DNA from 3 places in the Streptomyces sp. NBC_00414 genome. Region 2 is predicted to be linked to each of the others. Evidence: riboswitches for the same ligand, from Rfam matches in the RefSeq annotation. Region 2 holds a riboswitch; each other region holds the start of a gene.
What was found. A riboswitch is a leader RNA that binds a small molecule or an ion and turns the genes downstream of it on or off. The one in region 2 is predicted to bind S-adenosylmethionine.

Region 1 (7,613 bases), 3.0 Mb from region 2:
GGTCGCCAGCCGGACCATGTCCGCCTGCGGCCCCTTCTGGCCTTGCGAGATCTCGAAATCGACTCGCTGACCCTCTTCCAGGGTGCGGTAGCCGTCCATCTGAATCGCGCTGTAGTGGACGAATACATCCGCACCACCGTCGACCGCGATGAAGCCGTACCCCTTCTCCGCGTTGAACCATTTGACGGTGCCCTGAGCCATGCCTAACTCCCCTATTACTGGCCCTTGCACAGACCCGCACTTCGCGGATCCGGGTCAGACCTCACCCCCCAACGGTTGGGGGTGTGCGCCGGAACGCGTCGACCGCGGCTGAATGTATCCGTCCAACTGCCGTCTGCAACAGGTCAATCCGACGAGAATTCCGGGCACGGCTGATCGGAAATATGTGAAGGATTTACGAAGATTCAGGGCAAGTCGGGCTCGTTAAATGCCATAAACGGCTCAAACAGGCCAGTCACTTTGGCTGCTTCTTGTCGGGCCCCGGGCGCGAACTCCTATGCGCCGACCATGCGAAGCGAAGCAGGTTCCCCAACTGTACCGCGCTCAACCATACAGAATTGCCCCCTCCGCTTCTCTCACGGAGGGGGCAATTCGATGAACTCTGCGTGTTCGGCATTACCTAGGGTAATTTTCAGCCGTCACGCCGGGGCGCTCAGCCTCCGGCGACCGCCGGGATGATCGAGACCCCGACGCCGTCCGGCGTGGCCGTCTCCAGACCCTGCTCGAAGCGGACGTCGTCGTCGTTGACGTACACGTTGACGAACCGCCGCAGCTTCCCCTGGTCGTCCAGCACGCGGGCCGCGATGCCGGTGTGGTTCTTCTCCAGATCGGCGATGACCTCGGCGAGGGTCGCCCCTTCGGCGGCCACTTCGGCCTGACCACCCGTGTAGGTGCGCAGAATGGTGGGGATGCGGACGTTGACGCTCATGGAACAGGACCTCCGGTCGGGTGCGTAGCGCCCCGATAGGGGCGCGGGGCGGTGACATGTGCGGTTCCGCCGCGGGGCGCGGCCGGCCCCCACCGGCCCGCAGCGTAAAACAACGGCTAGGAACCGAGGCCGGCCTCGTGGAAGGAGTCGAGGTTCGGACGAATGGTCGCGGTCAGCCCCGTGTCGGAGGCGACGGCGTCCAGCGTCTTCAGACCGTCCCCGGTGTTGAGGACGACGGTCGTCAGCGTGGGATCGAGCAGACCGGCCTCGATCAGCTTCTTCGCGACCCCCACCGTCACCCCGCCGGCGGTCTCCGCGAAGATCCCCTCGGTCCGCGCCAGGAGCTTGATCGCGTCGACGACCTGCTCGTCGTTCACGTCCTCCACGGCGCCCCCGGTGCGACGGGCGATGTCGAGCACGTACGGCCCGTCGGCCGGGTTCCCGATGGCGAGGGACTTCGCGATCGTGTTCGGCTTCTGCGGCCGTACGACGTCGTGCCCGGCCTTGAAGGCGACGGACACCGGTGAACAGCCCTCGGCCTGGGCACCGAAGATCTTGTACGGCTTGTCCTCGACGAGGCCGAGCTCGATCAGTTCCTTCAGGCCCTTGTCGATCTTCGTCAGCTGCGAGCCGGAGGCGATGGGCACGACCAGCTGGTCCGGCAGCCGCCAGCCGAGCTGCTCACAGATCTCGTACGCCAGGGTCTTGGAGCCCTCCGCGTAGTACGGCCGCAGGTTGACGTTGACGAAACCCCAGCCCTCGCCGGCCGGGTCGCCGATCAGCTCGGAGCAGAAGCGGTTCACGTCGTCGTAGTTGCCCTCGATGCCGACGAGCTCGCCGCCGTAGACCGCGGCCATGACGACCTTGCCCTGCTCCAGGTCGTGCGGGATGAACACGCAGGAACGGAAGCCGGCACGGGCCGCGGCTGCGCCCACCGCACCGGCGAGGTTGCCGGTGGAGGAGCAGGAAAGGGTGGTGAAATCGAAAGCGCGCGCGGCCTCGATGGCCTGGGCGACGACGCGGTCCTTGAAGGAGTGCGTCGGGTTGCCCGAGTCGTCCTTGACGAAGAGCTTGCCCGCGTCGACGCCCAGCTCACGGGCCAGGTTGTCGGCCTGCACGAGCTTGGTCCAGCCGGGGTTGATGTTCGGCTTCTCCGCCACGTCCGCGGGGACGGGCAGCAGCGGCGCGTACCGCCAGATGTTCGCGGGGCCCGCTTCGATCCGCTTGCGGAGTTCCTCGGTGTCGTAGCCGGAGAAGTCGTAGGCGATCTCCAGCGGGCCGAAACACTCCTCGCAGGCGAAGACCGGACCGAGCGGGACGCGGTGGCCGCACTCGCGGCAGGAGAGCGCGGCGGCCGGACCGAGGTCGACGGAGTTGGCGACGGGGGTGGAATTCGTGGTGCTTGCAACTGTCTGCGCAGCCATGGAGGCGAGGCCCTTTCCTCATCTTCCTCACGACGCACTTCGCCATGAGACGGATTTGGCACCTTCCCGAGCCGGGAGCCTCGCTGCGCTGATCGGCGATGATCAGGACGAGACCGGCTGGAGGGTTGCCGGGGCTTCAACGGGCCGTATCCCTCTGCCCCTCTGGATGAGCGGTATTCAGTTGTGGTCCTGCACGTGATTTTAGTTGTCCACGCAACGACCCCCGACATGCGATGGTCATCAGCGTTGTTCAAGACTGTAACCGAAGGCCTGGATGGTGGAGAGAGCCGTCCGAACCGCGAGATGACCGTCACACCGGGTTTCCGTCCCTTCGGACGCACGCATCCCAATGAACGCAAGGGAGAGCCGCACGTGCTGGAAGACGTCGAGCGCTGGCTGAGCACGCGCTCCTGGTCCGTCGAGGACCGCCCGCTCAAGAAGATCGTCGCCGCGAAGCGGTCCACCGGGTCCACGGTGAGTGTCGTACTGCCCGCACTCAACGAGGAGGAGACGGTCGGCGAGATCGTCGCCGTGATCCGCCGCGAGCTGATGACCGCGAAAGTGCCGCTCGTCGACGAGATCGTGGTGATCGACTCGGGCTCCACGGACCGCACCTCCGAGGTCGCCGCGGCGGCGGGCGCCCGTGTGGTGCACCGGGACGAGATCCTGCCCCGCATCCCGGCCGTCCCCGGCAAGGGCGAGGTGCTGTGGCGCTCGCTGCTCGTCACGCGCGGGGACATCGTGGCCTTCGTCGACGCGGACCTGAAGGAGTTCTCCGCGGACTTCGTCTCCGGGATCGTCGGTCCGCTGCTCACCGACCCGGGCGTGGACCTCGTCAAGGCGATGTACGACCGTCCGCTCGGCTCCGCCGCGGGTCAGGGCGGCCGGGTCACGGAACTCATGGCCCGCCCGCTGCTCAACATGCACTGGCCGCAGCTGGCGGGCTTCGTCCAGCCGCTGGGCGGGGAGTACGCGGCCCGCCGCTCCCTCCTCGAACGGCTGCCGTTCCCCGTCGGGTACGGCGTGGAGCTGGGCATGCTGGTCGACTCGCTGCACCTGGTCGGCCTGGACGCCCTCGCGCAGGTCGACGTGGGCGTGCGCAAGCACCGGCACCAGGACGGGCAGGCGCTCGGGCGGATGTCCGCGGCGATCTACCGCACGGCTCAGCTGCGGCTTGCGCGTGGGCACATGATCCGGCCGTCGCTCACGCAGTTCGTGCGGGGGGAGAGCGGCTTCGAGCCGCGGACGCATTCGGTGGACATGGAGGAACGTCCCCCGATGATCGACATCGGAGAGTACGTGTCGCGGCGCGCGGCGTAGGGGCACGGCTCCGCTGCGCGGGAAGCACCGTCGTCGGCTGCGGCCCGGTGGAACCGATTGCGCCGTTCCCCGCGCCCCCATCAGGGGCGCGGGGAACGGCGCAATCTTTTGTCTTTAGGGGCGCGGGGAACTGCGCGGCCCGCCCCCGCCGGGGGCCAGGTGACCCACGACCTCCCTCCGCGGCCAGGGGGAACGTTTGAGCGGATAGCGCTGCGGCTAGATTTCGAGTCATGGCTCACACGCACGGCACCCACCCCGTCCTCGTCGCGTCCAACCGCGGCCCGGTCTCGTACACGAAGGACGAGTCCGGCGAGCTCACGGCCAAGCGCGGCGGAGGCGGACTCGTGTCGGGCCTCTCCGCGATCGGCCCCGACGCCGGCGCCCTGTGGGTCTGCTCGGCCCTCGGCGACGGCGACCGCGAGGCGGTACGGCGCGGCGTCGGCGAAGAGGGCGTACGGATGCTCGACATCGACGCCGAGACCCACGCGGCCGCATACAACGGCATCGCCAACTCCGCGCTCTGGTTCGTCCACCACATGCTGTACCAGACACCCCTGGAACCCGTCTTCGACGCGGAGTTCCGGCGCCAGTGGGCGGCCTACGAGACGTACAACCAGGCCTTCGCCGAGGCGCTGGCCGAGGAGGCGGCGGACGGCGCCGCGGTCCTCGTACAGGACTACCACCTCACCCTCGTGCCTCGGATGCTCCGCGAGCTCCGTCCCGACCTGCGGATCGGGCACTTCTCGCACACCCCGTGGGCCCCGCCGGACTACTTCCGGCTGCTCCCGGACGACATCGCGGCGAAGGTTCTCGACGGGATCCTCGGCGCCGACCGGGCCGCGTTCCTCACCCAGCGGTGGGCGGACGCGTTCACGGAGTGCTGCCGGACCGTACTGGGGCCCGACTACGACCCGGACACGCGGATCGGCGTGCACGGCCTCGGCGCCGACGCGGACTTCCTGCGCGAGCGCTCGCACCGCGAGGACGTCGACGAGCGGATGGCCGCGCTGCGCGAACAGATCGGCACCGCCCCCGACGGCGGCGCCCGGAAGGCGATCGTGCGGGTGGACCGGACCGAACTGTCCAAGAACATCGTGCGCGGGCTGCTCGCCTACCGGCAGCTGCTGGACGACCGGCCCGAGTGGCACGAGCGGGTGGTGCACGTGGCGTTCGCGTACCCCTCGCGGCAGGACCTGGCGGTCTACCGCGACTACACGGCCGAGGTGCAGCGGGTCGCCGACGAGATCAACTCCGTGTACGGGACGGAGGGCTGGACGCCGGTCGTGCTGCACGTGAAGGACGACTTCGCGCGCTCGCTCGCGGCGTACCGACTGGCCGACGTGGCCCTCGTGAACCCCATCCGCGACGGTATGAACCTCGTCGCGAAGGAGGTGCCGGTCGTGTCGGACGACGGGTGCGTGCTGGTGCTCTCGCGGGAGGCGGGGGCTTACGAGGAGTTGGGCGAGGACGCGATCGTGGTGAACCCGTACGACGTGTCGGGCACGGCGGAGGCCCTGCACGAGGCGTTGACGGTTCCCCTGGGGGAGCGGGCCGAGCGGACCAAGCGGTTGGCTGCGGCGGCTACCGCTCTGCCTCCGGCGCGCTGGTTCTTGGACCAGCTTCACGCGCTGGACTCGTAGGGGGTCGCTGACGCGGGGTCGGTTCGGAGCTGCGGGCCGTGGGGACTGGGTGCGCAGTTCCCCGCGCCCCTCAAAGCCAAAGCCAAGAGACCGCGCCGTTCCCCGCGCCCCTGAGCGGGGCGCCTCTGGCTGGACGCCCCTGGTGGGACGGCCCCTAGCGGGTGGCCAGTTGGTCGGCCAAGGTTGTGAGCAGGTGGGCTACGCCCTCCGGGCCGTCCACCACCAGGTCCGCTCGGTCGGCCAGTTCGGTGACCTCCGTGCTGCCGCTGCAGACCAGGAGGCCCGGGATGCCGTCGGAGCGGAGTTTCTCGACGGCGGCGAAGGCCGGCAGGTCGCCGAGGTCGTCTCCGCAGTACAGGACCGACTCGGCGCCGACCTCGCGCACGTACTCGCCGAGGGCGACGCCCTTGTCCATGCCCGCCGGGCGCAACTCCAGGACCAGCCGCCCCGGTTCGACGATCAGGCCGTGCTTCTGGGCCAGCCGGGCCAGCGGTTCGCGCAGTGCCTCGAAGGCGGCCTGGGGGTCCTGGGCGCGGCGGGTGTGGACCGCGACAGCCCGGCCCTTCTCCTCGATCCAGCTGCCCTGCCAGGCACCGATGCCGTCGAGGAAGCCGGGGAGTTCGGCGCGGGCGGCGGCGACGCCCGGGTGCGGGGCGGGGGCCCGGACCGTGCCGGTGACCGCGTCCCAGCGCTCCGCCCCGTAGTGGCCGAGCACGACGAGGTGGTCGAGACCCGGGACTCCCGCGAAGCCGCCGTACCGCACGGCGACACTCGCCGGCCTGCCGGTGACGACGGCCACCGACGCCACCTTCGGGGCCAGCGCCGCCAGTGCCGGTACGGCGTCCGGGTGGGCGCGGGCCTGCTCGGGGTCGGGGACGATCGGCGCGAGGGTGCCGTCGAAGTCGAAGGCGAGGACGGCCCTGTGGGGCCGCGCGACGATGGCATCGAGGCCTTCTCGGCCCGCCGACGTCACGGGGCTCGGCATCGACGATGAGGCGGGGTGACTGGCCATGCTGCGACCCTATCCGCCGAGGTGGGTTCTTACGCCTCCCGCCCGGACCTGCGTACCTCACGAATGCGCCGCAGGCGGTTCACCGTCACCGGGTCGTGGGCCAGGGCCCGCGGCGCGTCCAGGAGGGCGTTCAGCAACTGGTAGTAGCGGACCGGGGCGAGCCCCAGCTCCTCCCGGACAGCCCGCTCCTTGGCCCCGGGCGACTCCCACCCCCGCCCCTCCAAAGCAAGCACAGCCCGCTCCTGCGCACTCAGCCCCTCATCACCCATACCAACACGCTAACCCCCGCCCTCAGGGGCGCGGGGAACGGCGCAGTCTTTTCGCTTTCAGGGGCGCGGGGAACGGCACAATCCTTTGCCTTCAAGGGGCGCGGGGAACGGCGCAGTCTTTCGTCTTTCAGGGGCGCGGGGAACGGCGCGACAAGCCCCCACCGAACCCGCACCCGACCGACCCCCGGCCCCCGGCCCCGGCCCCCGCCGAGGTCACCCCGAGTTCTGCGCCGCGGCAGCGACCCGCTGCAACCGCCCCAGCACAGCCGCAGGCTGCCCCTCCGGACTCACCGCCTGCCCGATCTGCCGTTTGATCTCCGCACTGACCGTCGCCCAGGACGTCTGCCCCACCGGATACAGCTCGGAGTTGGGCAGCTCACCGAGGAAGTCGACGAGATCCGCGTCGTCCTTGTCCGCGGCCATCGTCTCGGAGGCGGACGTCGTCACCGGCAGCAGGTCGTACTCGTGGGAGAACTCAAGGACGTTCTCGTCGCTGTACACGTAGTCGAGGAAGTCCCCGATCTGTTCCGCGTGCCCGTTCTTCTTGAACGCCATCATCCAGTCGGCGACACCCATCGTGGCCTTGGAGCGCCCCTTCGCGCCGGGCATCGGCACCATGCCGAACTTCACGCCCTTCGCGGCGGCGGCCTTCATCAGCGTGGGGTGGCCGTTCAGCATGCCGACCTCGCCGCGCGTGAACGCCGCGAAGGCCTGCGCCCGGTTGAGCTTCGCGGGAGCGACCGGCCCGGTGAGGCCCTTGTCGACCAGCTTGTCCTTCAGCCAGGTGAAGGTCTCTATGTTCTGCTTCGAGTCGATGCTGTAGGAGCCGACCGTGTCGGTGTACCCGTCGCCGCCGCTGAGCAGCCACATCATGGTCTCGGCCTGCGCCTCCTCCGGCCCCAGCGGCAGCGCGTACGGGTACTTCACGCCCTGGGCCTTGAGGGCCGCCGCGTCGGAGGCGAGGTCGCTCCAGCTCTCCGGCGGGGTGAGGCCGGCGTCGGAGAAGAGGTCCTTGTTGTA
Region 2 (7,613 bases):
GGTCCCGGTGCCGGAGGTGCCGCCGGACCCGTCGCGGAGCTGACCGCGGGGCCCGGGCCGGAGTTGACCGCGGGACCCGTCGCCGCGCTGCCGGCCGTACCTGCACAGCGCCAGGCGGCCGACAAGGCCTCGCCCGGACCGTCCGGCGGGCCGTCGCAGGCGACGCTGAAGTCCTCGAAGCAGCGCAACCAGCGAAAGCTCGGGCAGGCCCGTGACCTGCTCGCCGGGCATGCCGCCCGGCGGAGCGCACCCGCACCCGTCGCGGAGTCGCGGCCCTTCCGCCCGATCGAGGGCGCCTGGGGTCCCGCCGCCCAGGAACAGAGTTACCGCGCGGCCGGCACCGGAGCGGACGCGTGGCAGCAACCGGCCATCGGTACGGACATGCGCGCGGGTACGGACATGTACGCCGGTGCGCCCATGTACCCCGGCATGCCCGGCACGGGAGCGGGTGTCGCCGCCGACCAGAGCATCGGCAACGGCATGTACCTCGCAGTCGACCAGTACGTCGGCCCCCAGTACACCGGTGTCCAGCAGTCCGACACGAGCATGTACGTCGACGCGAGCACGCCCATCGCCACGGGGGTCGCCCTCGACATGCAGGCTGCGACCAGTCCCGGGTACGGCGTGCCCGCCCCCGACCCCGCCTACGCCGCGCCGGCTTACGCCACACCCGCCTACGCGGCGCCCGACCCCGGGTACGGCGGGCAGGGCGCCAGGGCCGTCGAGTTCGCACGCGCCCAGATCGGCAAGCCGTGCGTATGGGGCGCGATGGGTCCGGGTTCGTACGACCCCTCCAGTCTCACGCAGGCCGCCTGGAAGGCCGCCGGGGTCGCGCTCCCGCGTAGCGTCCAGGACCAGGCGACCGCCGGCACGATGGTGTCCGTCGCGGACATCCGGCCCGGCGACCTGGTTCTCTTCAGCGGGCAGGTCGCACACGTGGGCATCTGCACCGGCAACAACATGATGATCCACGCACCGAGCCCGGGCGTGGCCATCCGCGAGGAGTCGATCTACTGGGCCGGCGAGTCGGCGATCCACAGCGTGATACGCCCCGCCTGAGGGGCGTCGGCGGTCAGCGGGACCGTGGCGCCGATGCCGATGCCGATGCCGATGCCGATGCCGATGCCGATGCGGATGCCGGTGTCGGCTCCGTGAGCGCCTTGGTGAAACAGACGCTGAACGGGTTGCGGTCGTACGGGGCGTACGGCCGCACCTCCTGCCAGCCCTCCCGCGTGTAGAGCGCCCGTGCCTCCGGCTGGAGCGCGCCCGTCTGCAGCCACAGCCGCTCGACGCCGAGGCTCAGCGCGGTCGACTCCACCGCCGAAAGAGCCGCTCGCGCCAGGCCCCGGCCACGGTGGTCGGGGTGCACGAACACCCGCTTCACCTCGTGCCGGTCGGGCAGCCTGCGCAGTGAGGCGGTGGCCACCGGCACGTCGTCGGCGTAGGCGACCCAGGTGACGACGATCTCCTCGGCCGCGGGCTGCGGCGCACGCACCCGCCGGTGCTCGACGGGCGCGTAGCGCGGGGCCAGTTCGGCGGACATCTGCTCCCGCAGCCGGGCCGGAGCCGGGGCGTCCCACTCCTCGGACACCCAGCGGACCGCCGGTGCCCGCCGGACGGCACAATCCTCGTCCCTGGCTTCCCTGGCTTCCCTGGCTTCCAGGGTTTCCGTGGCTTCTTCCCTGATCATGCGGACATGCTCACACCGGCGGGCGAGGCGTGTCGTCGGCTGCGGCCTCCTGTTCGCAGAACGGAAACACCGTGTTCGCAACGGTGGCCGGGCAGGGCTCTAACGCCCCGTCCGCCCACTGCCGAGGAAGGCCGGGTGCCGGCCGAGACGCCGGACGTACCGATCCAGGTGGGGGTACGCGGACCGGGCGCCGCCATCCGTGCCGAGGTGGGTGAGCGCGACCCAGAGGTCGACGTCCGCGGCGGTGATCGCGTCACCCAACGCGTGGGTGTTCACAGACAGTTGGTGATCGAGCAGGGTCAGGGTCGCCGCCCTGGCATGGGGCGGGGCGGTCGGAGTGACGTCCCGGTCGAGGAGTTCACGCAGGGCGTCGATCTCGGCGGCCAGGGCCGGTGGCCGCAGCGCGGGCGGACAGGGCCCTTCGCCGTCCCGGAGGTCGGCGAGTTCCGCGAGGTCGGCGAGGTCGCGCAGGATGTCGGGCGTGTGGTTGCTGACGACGCGTCCGCTCCACCGGTCGCACAGCGCGGGCGCGGTGAGCGGGCCGTCGTAGTGGTGCCAGGTCGCCTCGTAGGCCCGGCGCAGCGCGGCGAAGGCGTCGGGTGTCTCGGCGGGGCGGGTCAGGACCGTGGTGGCCGTGGAGTTCTCAAGTCCCAGCAGGGCGAGGGTGATCGAGACGCGCAGCGAACGCTGACAGCCTTCGGACAGATACAGCTGATAGCGGTGCGCCGCCGGGTAGAAGCCGCCGGCGAGGCCGACGCCTATGCGGCCGCGGAAGCGGTGCGGGCGTGCGGTCGCGCTCGGTGCGGCCCCACTACAGGCGGGTGTGTCGGTGACCGGCGTACGTGCGGCCGTCGCGAAGGTACCTGTGCTCGCACCGCGGGAAACTGTCTCGGGCATGGCTCTCCAGAGGGAATCGCGGAAGCCCTGGCCGCCTTGTGGGCACCAGTGGCGAAACGGAGTGACTGCGCTGTGTCGTGCAGGTCCAACAGGCCCGGATCCAACGGACCGGCGGTGGACTAGTAAGCGCTGGAGACGCGCAACAGATCGATGTGCAGTCGCCTCGTCAAGCCGTTCCTGGGCAATTCCCACCCGTCCCGGTCCTGGCCCGCACGAGGCGGGACCACGCTTGTCCCGCCGCACCGGCGGAACCCGGTCGTCACCCGGGGCACCCCGTCGCGGTGGAAGGGTTGCCTGCCAGCGGGCCGGGGCCGATGACCGCACGGACGGGAAGGACTCCGTCCGACGGGCGCTGACAATCGTGACCGTCCCCGCAAGTGTCGGTGCGCTGAGTGAGGTCGTCAAGAAGGCGAGACGACGTCTCAGTACGTGGGCAGCCGGACCGGTCAGTACGTGGGCAGCCGGACCGCGGGCCGAGCCGTCCCCGGACTTCCGAGATCAATTACCGTCTGCCGGAAGAAAAGGAACAGCCGTACTGTTGTGTGCGTCGACGAGCAGACGGCGCCCGATCACGGGACCGCGAACGAGGCCGGCCGGACGCGGGTCCGCCGAGCCGCAGGGACGGAGGTGACGCACGTGCGACCACGCCCCGTGCCCCGCCTCCACGTTCCCGAGATCGCCCCGAGGCGCCGCGTCCGCCTTTACACCCGGCCGCACATCGACCTCCTGCGCATCGCCGGCGCGCTCTGTCGTCCCTGACCCGTACGTCTCGCGGCTCTGCCCTCGTCCGGTGAGGGCCGGCTCTCCCCTACGGTCGATCAGGAAGGCACGTCCCGTGTCCTCAGCACCCTCTGCCCTGCCCTCACCAACTCCCCACAGCGCCGCCCTGCACCTCGCCGTGGCGCTCGACGGCGCGGGCTGGCACCCCGCCGCCTGGCGCGAACCGGTTGCCCGCCCCCGTGACCTGCTCACCGCCGGCTACTGGACGGACCTCGTCACCGAGGCCGAACGCGGCCTGCTCGACTTCGTGACCATCGAGGACGCCCTCGGCCTCCAGTCCTCGCACTTCACCGAACCCGACGGACGGACCGACCAGGTCCGCGGCCGTCTCGACGCCGTCCTCATCGCCGCCCGCGTCGCACCGCTGACCAGCCACATAGGTCTGCTGCCGACCGTGGTGGCCACCCACACGGAGCCCTTCCACATTTCGAAGGCCATCGCCACGCTCGACTATGTGAGCACCGGCCGCGCGGGCGTCCGGGTGCAGGTGTCGGCCCGCCGGAACGAGGCCGCGCACTTCGGCCGCCGTACGCTCCCCTCGTTCCGTATCGAGGACCTGGGCAGCCCCGAGGTGCGGGAGCTGACGGTCGACCTCTTCGACGAGGCGGCCGACCACGTCGAAGCGGTACGGCGGCTGTGGGACAGTTGGGAGGACGGCGCGGAGATCCGGGACGTCGCCACCGGCCGGTTCGTGGACCGGGACAAGCTGCACTACATCGACTTCGAGGGCAAGCACTTCAGCGTCAAGGGACCCTCGATCACCCCCAGGCCCCCGCAGGGCCAGCCGCTGGTCGGTGCGCTCGCCCACGAGACCGTGACCGGCGCGCCGTTCCGGCTCCTCGGCCGCTCCGCCGACCTCGGGTTCGTCACCCCGCACGACATCGGGCAGGCCCGGACGATCGTGGCCGCGGTGCGCGCCGAACAGGACGCGGCCGGGCGGGCCGGGGAGACCCTGCACCTCTTCGGCGACCTGGTCGTCCTCCTGGACGACGACCCCGCCGAGGCCGCGGCCCGCAAGGAGCGGCTCGACGCCCTCGCGGGGTACCCGTACACGAGCGACGCCCGGATCTTCACCGGCACCCCGGTCGAACTGGCCGACCTGCTCCAGGAGTTGAGCGAGGCCGGGCTCACCGGCTTCCGGCTGCGCCCCGCCGTCGCCGGTCACGACCTCCCCGCGATCACCCGGGGCCTGGTCCCCGAACTCCAGCGCCGGGGCGTCTTCCGGCACGCGTACGAGGCCGACACCCTGCGCGGGCTGCTCGGGCTCGACCGCCCGGCCAACCGCTACGCCGCCCCCGAAGCCGTGGCCGCCGACGCCGTCACCACCGCCTGAGCCGGAAGGACCCACGAACATGAGCGAGCCCCGCAAGCCCGTCAAGCAGATCCACCTCGCGGCCCACTTCCCCGGCGTCAACAACACCACCGTGTGGAGCGACCCCGAAGCCGGCAGCCACATCGAGTTCAGCTCCTTCGCCCATTTCGCGCGCACCGCCGAACGCGCCAAGTTCGACTTCCTGTTCCTCGCCGAAGGCCTGCGCCTGCGCGAACAGGGCGGCCGGATATACGACTTGGACGTCGTCGGCCGGCCCGACACCTTCACCGTCCTGTCCGCGCTCGCCGCCGTCACCGAACGCCTCGGACTGACCGGCACCATCAACTCCACGTTCAACGAGCCCTACGAGGTGGCCCGGCAGTTCGCGAGCCTCGACCACCTCTCCGACGGACGCGCCGCCTGGAACGTCGTCACCTCCTGGGACGCCTTCACCGGCGAGAACTTCCGCCGCGGCGGCTTCCTCCCGAAGGAGGAGCGCTACTCCCGGGCCAAGGAGTTCCTGGCCACCGCGAACGAGCTCTTCGACTCCTGGCGCGGGGACGAGATCGTCGCCGACCAGGAGACCGGCACGTTCCTGCGCGACGCCAAGGCCGGAGCCTTCGTCCACCAGGGGCAGCACTTCGACATCGAGGGGCGGTTCAACGTCCCCCGCTCCCCGCAGGGCCGCCCGGTGATCTTCCAGGCCGGCGACTCCGAGGAGGGCCGCGAGTTCGCCGCGGCCGGCGCCGACGCGATCTTCAGCCGGTACGCCACCCTCAAGGAGGGCCAGGAGTTCTACACGGACGTCAAGGGCCGGCTGGCCCGCCACGGCCGTACCCCCGACCAGCTGCTGATCCTGCCCGCCGCGACCTTCGTCCTGGGCGACACGGACGCCGAGGCCCAGGAACTGGCCCACGAGGTGCGCCGGCAGCAGGTCAGCGGGGCGACCGCGCTCAAGCACCTGGAGTTCGTCTGGAACCGCGACCTGTCCGGGTACGACCCGGACGGGCCGCTGCCCGACATCGACCCCGACCTCGGAGAGCACACCCTCGCCCGCGGCCGGGCCCAGGTGCGGATGTACCGCGACCCGCTGGCCACCGCCCGCGAGTGGCGGGAGCTGGCCGCGGCCAACAAGTGGTCGATCCGCGACCTGGTCATCGAGACGGGCAGCCGGCAGGCCTTCGTCGGCTCCCCGGCGACGGTCGCGGACACGATCAACGAGTTCGTGCAGGCCGACGCCAGCGACGGGTTCATCCTCGTCCCGCACATCACCCCCGGCGGCCTCGACGTCTTCGCCGACACCGTCGTCCCGCTGCTCCAGGAGCGCGGCGTCTTCCGCACGGAGTACGAGGGCACGACCCTGCGCGACCACCTGGGACTGGCCCGGCCCTCCGCCCGGTCCGGTTCCGCCGACTCCGCGCCGCAGGCCGAGCGGGCAGCCGCCTCATGAAATTCCTGGCCATCACCCTGATCGTGCACGCGCCGGACCCGGTGACAGGCGTCCAGAAGTCCACCGCCGCCCGCTTCCGCGAAGTCCTCGACAACGCCCTGCTCGCCGAGGAGCTGGGCTTCGACGGCTTCGGCGTGGGGGAGCGGCACGAGCGCCCTTTCATCTCCTCCTCGCCGCCCGTCGTCCTCAGCCACATCGCCGCACTCACCTCCCGGATCCGCCTGTTCACGGCGGTGACCACCCTCAGCCTCCTCGATCCGGTGCGCGCGTACGAGGACTACGCGACCCTTGACCACCTGTCCGGCGGACGCCTCGAACTGATCATCGGCAAGGGCAACGGGGCCGCCCAGCGCGACCTGTTCCACGTCACCCCTGAGGATCAGTGGGACCGCAACGCCGAGAGCTACGAGGTGTTCCGGCAGCTCTGGCGGCAGGACAAGGTGACGGCGGAGACCCGCTTCCGCCCGGAACTGGTCGACGCGGAGGTATGGCCCAGACCGCTCCAACAGCCCATCCGCGTCTGGCACGGCAGCGCCACGAGCAAGGAGTCCGTGGACCTCGCCGCCCGCTACGGAGACCCGCTCTTCTCGGCGAACGTCACCAACCCCATCGAGCCGTACGCCGAGTTGATCCGGTACTACCGCGAACGCTGGGAGTTCCACGGCCACGACCCGGCCCGTATCGCGGTCGGCGCCGGGACCGCGGGCTACTACGCGGCCCGTACGTCACAGGAGGCGATCAGCGCCTACCGGCCGGTCTTCGAGGGTCAGTTGGCGTTCCAGAAGCGGCTCGGTCTGGAGCCGGTCTTCGCCACCCTGGAGGACTTCGTGGAGCGCAGCTCGGCGCTCATCGGCAGCCCGCAGCAGATCATCGAGAAAGTGCACCGCTACCACGAACGGTTCGGACACACCGTGCTGCATCTGCACGCGGACGCCGGTGGACTGACGGACACCCGGCACCGCGACTCGCTCGCGCTCTTCCAGTCGGCCATCGCCCCGGTGCTGCGCCGCGAGATCCCCGACCCGCCGTTCCCCTGGGGCCCGGTGCAGACCGGACCCACGCCGGTACCCGTCGCCGCCGACCGCTGAGGAGCACCCCCACCCATGTCAGACATCCCTCTCGGCGTCCTGGACCTGGTCCCGGTGTCGTCCGGCTCCACCGCGGCCGACGCGCTGCGCAACTCCATCGACCTGGCCCGGCGGAGCGAACAACTGGGCTACTCGCGCTACTGGTTCGCCGAGCACCACCTGAACCCCGGAGTGGCCGGCACCTCCCCGGCGGTCGTGCTCGCGCTCACCGCGTCCGCGACCTCGACGATCCGGCTCGGCTCCGGAGCCGTACAACTGGGCCACCGCACCGCCCTGTCCACGGTCGAGGAGTTCGGACTGATCGACGCGCTCCATCCCGGGCGCCTCGACCTGGGCCTCGGCCGCTCCGGCGGCCGACCGCCCGGCGGACCCGCCGAACCCCTGCCGGACGCGACG
Region 3 (7,613 bases), 5.6 Mb from region 2:
CGCGCCCGTCCGGTACTGGGAGCTGGCCATCAGGCCGAGGCTGTCGCGCATGGTGTTGAGATCGTCCTGGCCGCGGGCGACCTGGTCCTGGAGAGTGTCGATCTCCTTCTCCAGCTTCTCCTGCTTCTCCTCGGCGCCGTTGGCCTTGTCGGTGGCGCGCTCCACCTCTTCGTAGAGCTTGTCGACCTTGGCCTTGACCTCGTCCTTGCTGGGCTTCTCGCTGGGCGCGGCGTTGGCCGCCTGCGAGCTGAGGGCAACGGCAGCGGCGGCAGCAGTGGTGAGCACGGTCACACGGGTGCGGCTCGGCTGCTTCGGTCGACGGTGGGACGCCACGGAGGCGAGCTCCTTCATTACCTCAGCCGCCCACCGAAGACGCCGGTCGGCGGTGCCCCTCCACCGTCACTCCCAATGAGTGATCACCCGAGCGAAGGTTCGAGGCCTGACCCTAGTGACCACCCTGTGATCAGTTCAAATCCTCACCGGAAAAATCTCGGTCACCGGTCGTATTCTTTACAATCAACTCACGTGCAGTAACGCTCTCTTGACACTACGTTGCGTGAAGGTTTCGCCAAGTCGGGCAAGACGACCATGTGTTGCTCTTGGCGCGTCCGGCACCTATGAGACGTACGGGACAGAACGACGTACGCGGATCACCAAGGGGGCGAGGGTGCCCACCGGAGGCGGATCTCAACCCCTCGAAAGGCGCTTGAGCAGCACCACGGAGGCCACCGGCCGGGCTCCCGCACTCGCCACGCCGTCGGCCACCTCACGGTCGGTCGAGACGACGATGACGGGCCGTCCCGGCGGTTCCGCGCGCACCAGCTGGCGGATCAACTCGTCCGCGGTGATGCCCGGCTTGGAGAACAGCACCCGCACCCCGCGCGGCGGCGCGAGCAGTACCGGGGCGGCCAGCTCGGCCCCGTCGAAGACACAGGTGACCTCGGCGCCGGTCTGCGCGGCGAGCTGCGAGAGCTGACCGAGGAGCCGCAGCCGCTGCTTCTCCAGCGGCATCTGCGGATAACCGGTCTTCGTGACGTTGTAGCCGTCGACGACCAGATGCGCCTGCGGCAGCGCGAGCAGTTGGTCGAGGATGGCGGGGTCGTTCTCGGACAGCGCCCGCGCCGCGATGTCCTTCGGGGTCATACGCCCCGGTTCGACCGCGTCCACGGTCTCGGCGGGCCGCACCGACACCGGAGGCAGCGCGAGTTCGCGCCGCAGCCCCTGCGCCGCGTCGAGCACGGTGTCGAGGAGCAGCCGTACGCGCATGTCCTCGACGCTGCGTCCCTCGCGGGCCGCGCGGCGGGTGGCCTCCAGCGAGCCCTCGACCTCACCGAGCCGCTGCTTCAGCCGCCGGCTCTCGCTCTCGGCGGCCGACACCTGGGCCTGTCCCTCGCCGCGCACGGCCTCCATCTCGCCCCGCAGCTTGCGCAGGGCGGCCTCGCCGCGCTTGACGTCACTGAAGGCCCCGCGCAGCTTGCGGTGAAGCGATTCGGCTTCCTTCTTCGCCGCGTCCAGTTCGGTCCGCAGGCGCTCCGTCTCGGCGCGGGTCTGCCCACGGGCCTCGGCGAGCTGCTCGCGCAGCCGCTCCAGCTCCGCGCGGCTCTCGTCGTCGGCGCGCTCGGCGTCCGCCCGCAGGGCCTCCTCGCCGGCCGCGGTCACCAGCTTCACCCAGCCCGGGGGCCGCAGCACGTAGGCCGCGGCCGCCACGTCCAGCGGGTCCGCGGCCGGGGGCGGCGAGGCCGAGTCGAGGGCGCCGGACAGCTCCGGCTGCGCCTCTCTGAGCTTCTCGGCGATGCGCTGTCTGAAAAGCGGGTCGGTCTCCATGGCCGCCGCCATCGCGGTACCGGCGAACTTGGCACGGCGATTGGGTGCGAACCGGGCGTACTGCCTCAGCTGAGTGGGCAGTTCGGCCACGGTCAGCCCGCCGAACCCGTCCGACACGATCTGCACGACCCTGCGGCGCACCCCGTCGGGCAGCGGACGGTCGAGCACCTCGGCGTCGCCGTCGTCCGGCTCACCGCCTGCGGTCTCCACCATCCTTCACCCCATCGTCCGTGCGGGGCCCGCTCCTGTCAGGAGCCGGCGCCCGGCCTGTCCACGAGTTCCACCTGATCCACCGCGTTGCACCACCGGCAGCGCACGGAGTCGATGGTCTCACTGACCACGTTGCGCTCCTCGACCTTGGGTTCCCCGGCCAGGTCGAGATGCACGTACTCGACGACCTTCGACGAACGGGTCACATCGAATCGCGTGAGGTTGCCGCAGAGCGTGCAGCGCCACCGGGTCTCGGCCGTCGGGAGGGGAACCGTCATCGTGGCAGTCGCTCGCTTTCCGTAAGTCTCCGTGCCGCACCAGATTCCCTGGAGCGTGTGGCTCGTAACCCTACGGCCTGGCGGGTACTCGACGCCCGTCCACCGGGAGCGGCGAGGCGCTCTGCGTGGTTCGGTCCCGTTACGTCATGCTCTGCTCATGCTCGGCAACTGGGGTACATCCGGCAACAGGACGCTCAGGGCGGTCCGAAGTCAGCCCGCTCCGGTCACCTACGGACTGATCGCCCTGTGCTGCGCGATCTTCGTGATCGGCCCGGCCTCGGGGCTCGGTCCGGCGTACGGCACCGGTGACGAGCTGCTTTCGGCCCAGCGGGCCTATTTCGAGCGGTGGGGCGTGGTGCCCGTCGAGCTGTTCCAGGGCACTCTGCGGGCCGCCGCCACCCCGGCCACCGCGCTGTTCGTGCACGGCAGCTGGCTGCATCTACTGGGGAACATGCTCTTCCTCTACGTCTTCGGGGCGATGGCCGAGGAGAGGATGGGCCACTTCGAGTTCGCCCTCTTCTACGTGGGCTGCGGCTACCTCGCCCTGCTGGGCTACGCGGTCGCCCACGCCGACTCGGCGCAGACCCTCGTGGGCGCCTCGGGGGCGATCTCCGCGGTCCTCGGCGCGTTTCTGTACCTGTTCCCCAAAGCCCGGGTGACCAGTCTCTTTCCGTTCCTCTTCTTCCTCCCGCTGCGGTTTCCCGCCTATGTGGTGCTGCCGTTCTGGGTGTCCCTGCAGTGGCTGGCGGCGGGGCGCGCGTCGCAGGGGCCGGGGGTCGCCTATCTGGCGCACCTGCTGGGCTTCTCCGCCGGCTTCCTCTACGCGTGGGTGCGGTACGGCCGTCCGGCTAGAGTGAAAAGCCCAGCGACGGCCACCGAGGGAGAAAACCAGCCGTGATCACCGCGATCGTGCTCATCAAGACCAGCGTGGACCGGATTCCCGAGATCGCCGAGTCGATCGCGGCGCTGGACAGCGTCAGCGAGGTCTTCTCCGTCACGGGGACGTACGACTTGATCGCCATGGTCCGGGTGAAGGCTCATGACGATCTGGCCGACGTCATTCCCGGCATGATCAGCAAGATTCCGGGGGTCGAGGGCACGGACACGCATGTGGCGTTCCGCACGTACTCGCAGCACGACCTGGAGGCCGCGTTCGCCATCGGGGGCGACAACTAGCCCTCTCCGGGGAGGGGGTGCGGGCTGTGTGTCGGGTGCCGCGCCGTCGTGGCTGGCCGCGCCCCTTACGGGGCCCATCCTCTACGCGGCCGGGACGCAGCGCCCGTTCTCCGTGCGGTAGGTCCAGCTGGCGCCGTTCTTGACGAGTTCCTTCACGGCGCCCACGAAACGGTTCACGTGTTCGTCGGGGGTGCCCGCGCCGAAGCTGACGCGGATGGCGTTCAGGGACTTCTCGCCGGGGGCGGCCTCGGGGGCACCGCACTCGCCCTGGGACTGCGGGTCGCTGCCGAGGAGCGTACGGACGAGCGGGTGGGCGCAGAAGAGGCCGTCGCGGACGCCGATGCCGTACTCGGCGGAGAGCGCGGCGGCGAAGTGCGAACTGTTCCAGCCGTCGACGACGAACGAGATGACGCCGACGCGCGGGGCGTCGTCACCGAAGAGCGAGAGCACGCGGACCTCCGGCACCTCGGCGAGGCCCCGGCGGACGGTGGCGACGAGCTGCTGCTCACGGGCGACCAGCGTGTCGAAGCCGGCCTCGGTGAGGGCCTTGCAGGCGGAGGCGATGGAGTAGGCGCCGATGACGTTGGGCGAACCGGCCTCGTGCCGTGCGGCGCTCTCGTGCCACTCGACGTCCACGCCGCCGTCCACGCGCCGCGACACCTTCTTCGAGGCACCACCGCCGGCGAGGTACGGGTCGGCCTCGCGCAGCCAGTCGAAGCGCCCCGCGAGCACGCCCGAGCCGAACGGCGCGTACAGCTTGTGGCCGGAGAACGCGACCCAGTCCACGTCCAACTCCTGTACGGAGACGGGGTGGTGGGGCGCGAGCTGGGCCGCGTCGAGCACGATGCGGGCGCCGTGCGCGTGGGCGGCGGCGGCCAGTTCCCGTACGGGCCACAGCTCACCGGTGACGTTCGAGGCGCCCGTGACGCACACCAGCGCCGGACCGTAGGGGTCCCGCTCTGCGAGGGCCCGCTCCAGCGTCGCGACGGCCTCGGCCGGGGTGCGCGGGGCGTTGAGGTAGGTGACCCGGGCGTCCTGCCACGGCAGCAGCGACGCGTGGTGCTCGGTCTCGAAGACGAAGACCTGGCAGTCGGCGGGGAGGGCGGCGGCGAGGAGGTTGAGCGAGTCGGTGGTGGACCGGGTGAAGACGACCTCGTCGTCGTCCCGGCAGTCGAGGAACTCCCCCACGGTCCTGCGGGCGTTCTCGAAGAGGTCCGTGGAGAGCTGGGACAGGTAGCCGGCCCCGCGGTGCACGCTGCCGTAGTACGGGGCGTACGCGGCGACGTCGTCCCACACGCGCTGGAGGGCGGGGGCGCTGGCCGCGTAGTCGAGCGCGGCGTAGGTGACCTCTCCGCCGGTCACGAGCGGCACGGTGACGTCCCGGCCCAGGACGGCCAGGGGCCCGTCGGTGCCGGTGGCACAGTGGGCGGACCGGTCGGCGGCGGTGGTGGAGACAGACATGGCGAACTCCCGTGAGAGGCAGGCGAGATCACCGTGCGAGCGGACAGGGCTCAGCACGGGAAAGGTGAAAGGGGTACGCGGAAGTGGGGCTCGGCGCCCTATCGCATTCGCTTGCTCATGAAAGGCTCCCTCGAACGACCAGGACCCCTGGTGTGTCCGCTCCAGCGAGCGGTGAGGGGTCCGCGCTTGCCGTAGACCTCACTGCCTACGACCTGGTCTTCACCCGGGGCACCCCGCCACGGACGGAGGGTTGCCGGACAGTCGGCCGGGGCCTGTTGACTGTCACTCATGACCTGCCAGCATCATGCCACACGATGATCCGACCGCAACCGCCCTGTCCGCATACCGGGACGACCGACCTGGTCCCCACCTCAGGGGCTCCACCCCCGAACCCCCGATTGCGCAGTTCCCCGCGCCCCTAGGGGGCCCTAGGGGCGCGCCCGGCGGATCAGGGGCGCGGGGAACGGCACAATCGTGTGGGCCCACCCCCACCCGGCGGATCAGGGGCGCGGGGAACGGCGCGATCTTTTGCGCCCGCCCCGCCAACCCGCACCCCGCACCGCCAGCGCCAGCGCCTACGCGTTGGTCGCGGCCACCCACCGCTCAAGCGTCCGCAACGCCGCCCCGGAATCGATCGCCTCCGCGGCGCGAGCCATCTGCGTCCGGATCTGTTCGGCGAGCGACCCGGAGCCGGGCGCGAGAGCCACCAGCGCCGCCGCCGAGTTCAGCAGCACCGCCTCCCGCACGGGCCCCCGCTCACCCCCCAGCAGCCGTCGCGCGACATCCGCGTTGTACGAGGCGTCGGCCCCCCGCAGCGCCTCCACCGGCACCAGCTCGATCCCCACGTCACGCGGGTCGAAGGCCTCCTCGTGGACCTTCCCGTCCCGTACGACCCACACCCGGGACGTGGACGTGGTGGTCAGCTCGTCGAGCCCGTCGTCGCCGCGGAAGACGAGCGAGGAGTTGCCGCGCTCGGCAAGGACCCCGGCCACGATGGGCGCCATGGGCGCGTGCGCGACCCCGACGGCCTGGGACTTCACCCGGGCCGGGTTGGTGAGCGGACCGAGGAAGTTGAAGACGGTGCGGATGCCCAGTTGCCCGCGCGCCGCCGCCACGTGCCGCAGCGCCGGATGGAACTTCACGGCGAAGCAGAAGGTGATCCCGGCCTCCTCGGCCACCTCGGCCACCCGCCGCGGAGTCAGCTCCAGGTTCACGCCGAGCTTTTCGAGCACGTCCGAGGCGCCGGACGCGGAGGAGGCCGCGCGGTTGCCGTGCTTGACGACCTTGGCACCCGTACCGGCGATGACGACGGCCGACATCGTCGAGATGTTGACGGTCTTCGCGCCGTCACCGCCGGTGCCGACGATGTCGACGGTGTCACCCGGCACTTCGATCACGTTGGCGTGCGCGTACATCGTGCGCACCATGCCGGAGATCTCCTCGACGGTCTCGCCCTTGGCCCGCAGGGCCACCGCGAACCCGGCGATCTGCGCGTCGGTCGCCTCGCCCCGCATGATCAGGTCCATCGCCCAGGCCGTGTCGTCGGCGCCCAGGTCGCGCCCGTCCAGCAGGCCGTTCAGGAGGGCGGGCCAGGAACGGCCCGCCGCGAAGTCGCCTCCAGCGGGGGTCACAGCACTCATCTGCCGCTCCTGGGTTCGTGTCCGGGGATGTGGGTCCACCCTATCCAGCCCCGGGGACGGCAAAGAGCCCCGTCCATGCAATGGACGGGGCTCCTGCCGTGGCGAACAGGTGGTGATCAGTGGTGGCCGTGGCCGCTCGTGATCTCCTTGTACTCCTCGGCGGTCGGCTTGGGGATCTGGCCGTCCTCACCGAAGTAGGCGGTGCTGAGCTTCGCGCGGAGCTTCTGCGGGCCCTTCACCTTGCGCTCGACGCCGTTCTCGTCGACCGTCGGGCCGATCTCGGCCGGCTTGTACTGCTCGTGCGCCGTGAGGGTGTGCATGGCCTCCTGGCTGAGCGGCTCGTGCACCTCGACGAACTCACCGTGCGGCAGGCGCTTGATGATGCCCGACTCGCGGCCGTGCAGCACCTTGTCCTTGTCCCGGCGCTGCAGGCCGAGGCAGATCCGCTTGGTGACGATGAACGCGAGCACCGGGGCGACGAAGAACGCGACCCGGACGAACCAGGTGATGGTGTTGATCGAGAGGTGGAAGTGGGTGGCCCACAGGTCGTTCCCACCGCCGACCAGCAGCACCATGTACAGAGTGATCCAGGCGACACCGAATCCCGTACGGGTCGGCGCGTTGCGCGGGCGGTCCAGGATGTGGTGCTCGCGCTGGTCGCCGGTCACCCACGCCTCGATGAACGGGTACACGGCGATCGCGACCAGGACCAGCGGGAAGATCATCAGCGGGATGAACACGCCCAGGGCGAGCGTGTGACCCCAGAAGTTGATCTCCCAGCCCGGCATGACACGGATCAGGCCCTCGGAGAAGCCCATGTACCAGTCGGGCTGGGCGCCCGTGGACACCTGGTCCGGCCGGTACGGCCCCAGGGCCCAGATCGGGTTGATGGACGCGACCGCCGCCAGCACGGCGATGAAGCCGAAGACCAGGAAGAAGAAGCCTCCGGCCTTGGCCATGTAGACCGGCAGCAGGGGCATGCCCACGACGTTGTTGTTCGTCTTGCCGGGGCCCGCGAACTGCG

Region 1: another riboswitch for S-adenosylmethionine. It lies ahead of thrC (threonine synthase); the one in region 2 lies ahead of OHS59_RS44510 (putative leader peptide).
Region 3: another riboswitch for S-adenosylmethionine. It lies ahead of OHS59_RS32040 (aminotransferase class V-fold PLP-dependent enzyme); the one in region 2 lies ahead of OHS59_RS44510 (putative leader peptide).

Annotation. Positions count from the first base shown of each region.
Region 1 is NZ_CP107935.1:4,836,715-4,844,327, forward strand. Features, by position in the region: gene OHS59_RS20760 (cold-shock protein) at 1-201, opposite strand, end outside; gene OHS59_RS20765 (MoaD/ThiS family protein) at 653-928, opposite strand; gene thrC (threonine synthase) at 1,045-2,352, opposite strand; SAM riboswitch class I at 2,368-2,525, opposite strand; gene OHS59_RS20775 (glucosyl-3-phosphoglycerate synthase) at 2,725-3,672, shown strand; gene OHS59_RS20780 (alpha,alpha-trehalose-phosphate synthase (UDP-forming)) at 3,903-5,312, shown strand; gene otsB (trehalose-phosphatase) at 5,467-6,324, opposite strand; gene OHS59_RS20790 (DUF3263 domain-containing protein) at 6,354-6,593, opposite strand; gene OHS59_RS20795 (ABC transporter substrate-binding protein) at 6,807-7,613, opposite strand, start outside.
Region 2 is NZ_CP107935.1:1,808,167-1,815,779, reverse strand. Features, by position in the region: gene OHS59_RS07955 (C40 family peptidase) at 1-1,059, shown strand, start outside; gene OHS59_RS07950 (GNAT family N-acetyltransferase) at 1,073-1,690, opposite strand; gene OHS59_RS07945 (glutathione S-transferase family protein) at 1,790-2,587, opposite strand; gene OHS59_RS44510 (putative leader peptide) at 2,707-2,814, opposite strand; SAM riboswitch class IV at 2,808-2,954, opposite strand; gene OHS59_RS44505 (putative leader peptide) at 3,017-3,346, shown strand; gene OHS59_RS07940 (LLM class flavin-dependent oxidoreductase) at 3,423-4,700, shown strand; gene OHS59_RS07935 (NtaA/DmoA family FMN-dependent monooxygenase) at 4,720-6,129, shown strand; gene OHS59_RS07930 (LLM class flavin-dependent oxidoreductase) at 6,126-7,217, shown strand; gene OHS59_RS07925 (LLM class flavin-dependent oxidoreductase) at 7,233-7,613, shown strand, end outside.
Region 3 is NZ_CP107935.1:7,372,045-7,379,657, reverse strand. Features, by position in the region: gene OHS59_RS32065 (C40 family peptidase) at 1-333, opposite strand, end outside; gene OHS59_RS32060 (NYN domain-containing protein) at 688-2,037, opposite strand; gene OHS59_RS32055 (hypothetical protein) at 2,073-2,312, opposite strand; gene OHS59_RS32050 (rhomboid family intramembrane serine protease) at 2,470-3,210, shown strand; gene OHS59_RS32045 (Lrp/AsnC family transcriptional regulator) at 3,207-3,488, shown strand; gene OHS59_RS32040 (aminotransferase class V-fold PLP-dependent enzyme) at 3,570-4,949, opposite strand; SAM riboswitch class IV at 5,127-5,243, opposite strand; gene trpD (anthranilate phosphoribosyltransferase) at 5,525-6,589, opposite strand; gene qcrB (cytochrome bc1 complex cytochrome b subunit) at 6,706-7,613, opposite strand, start outside.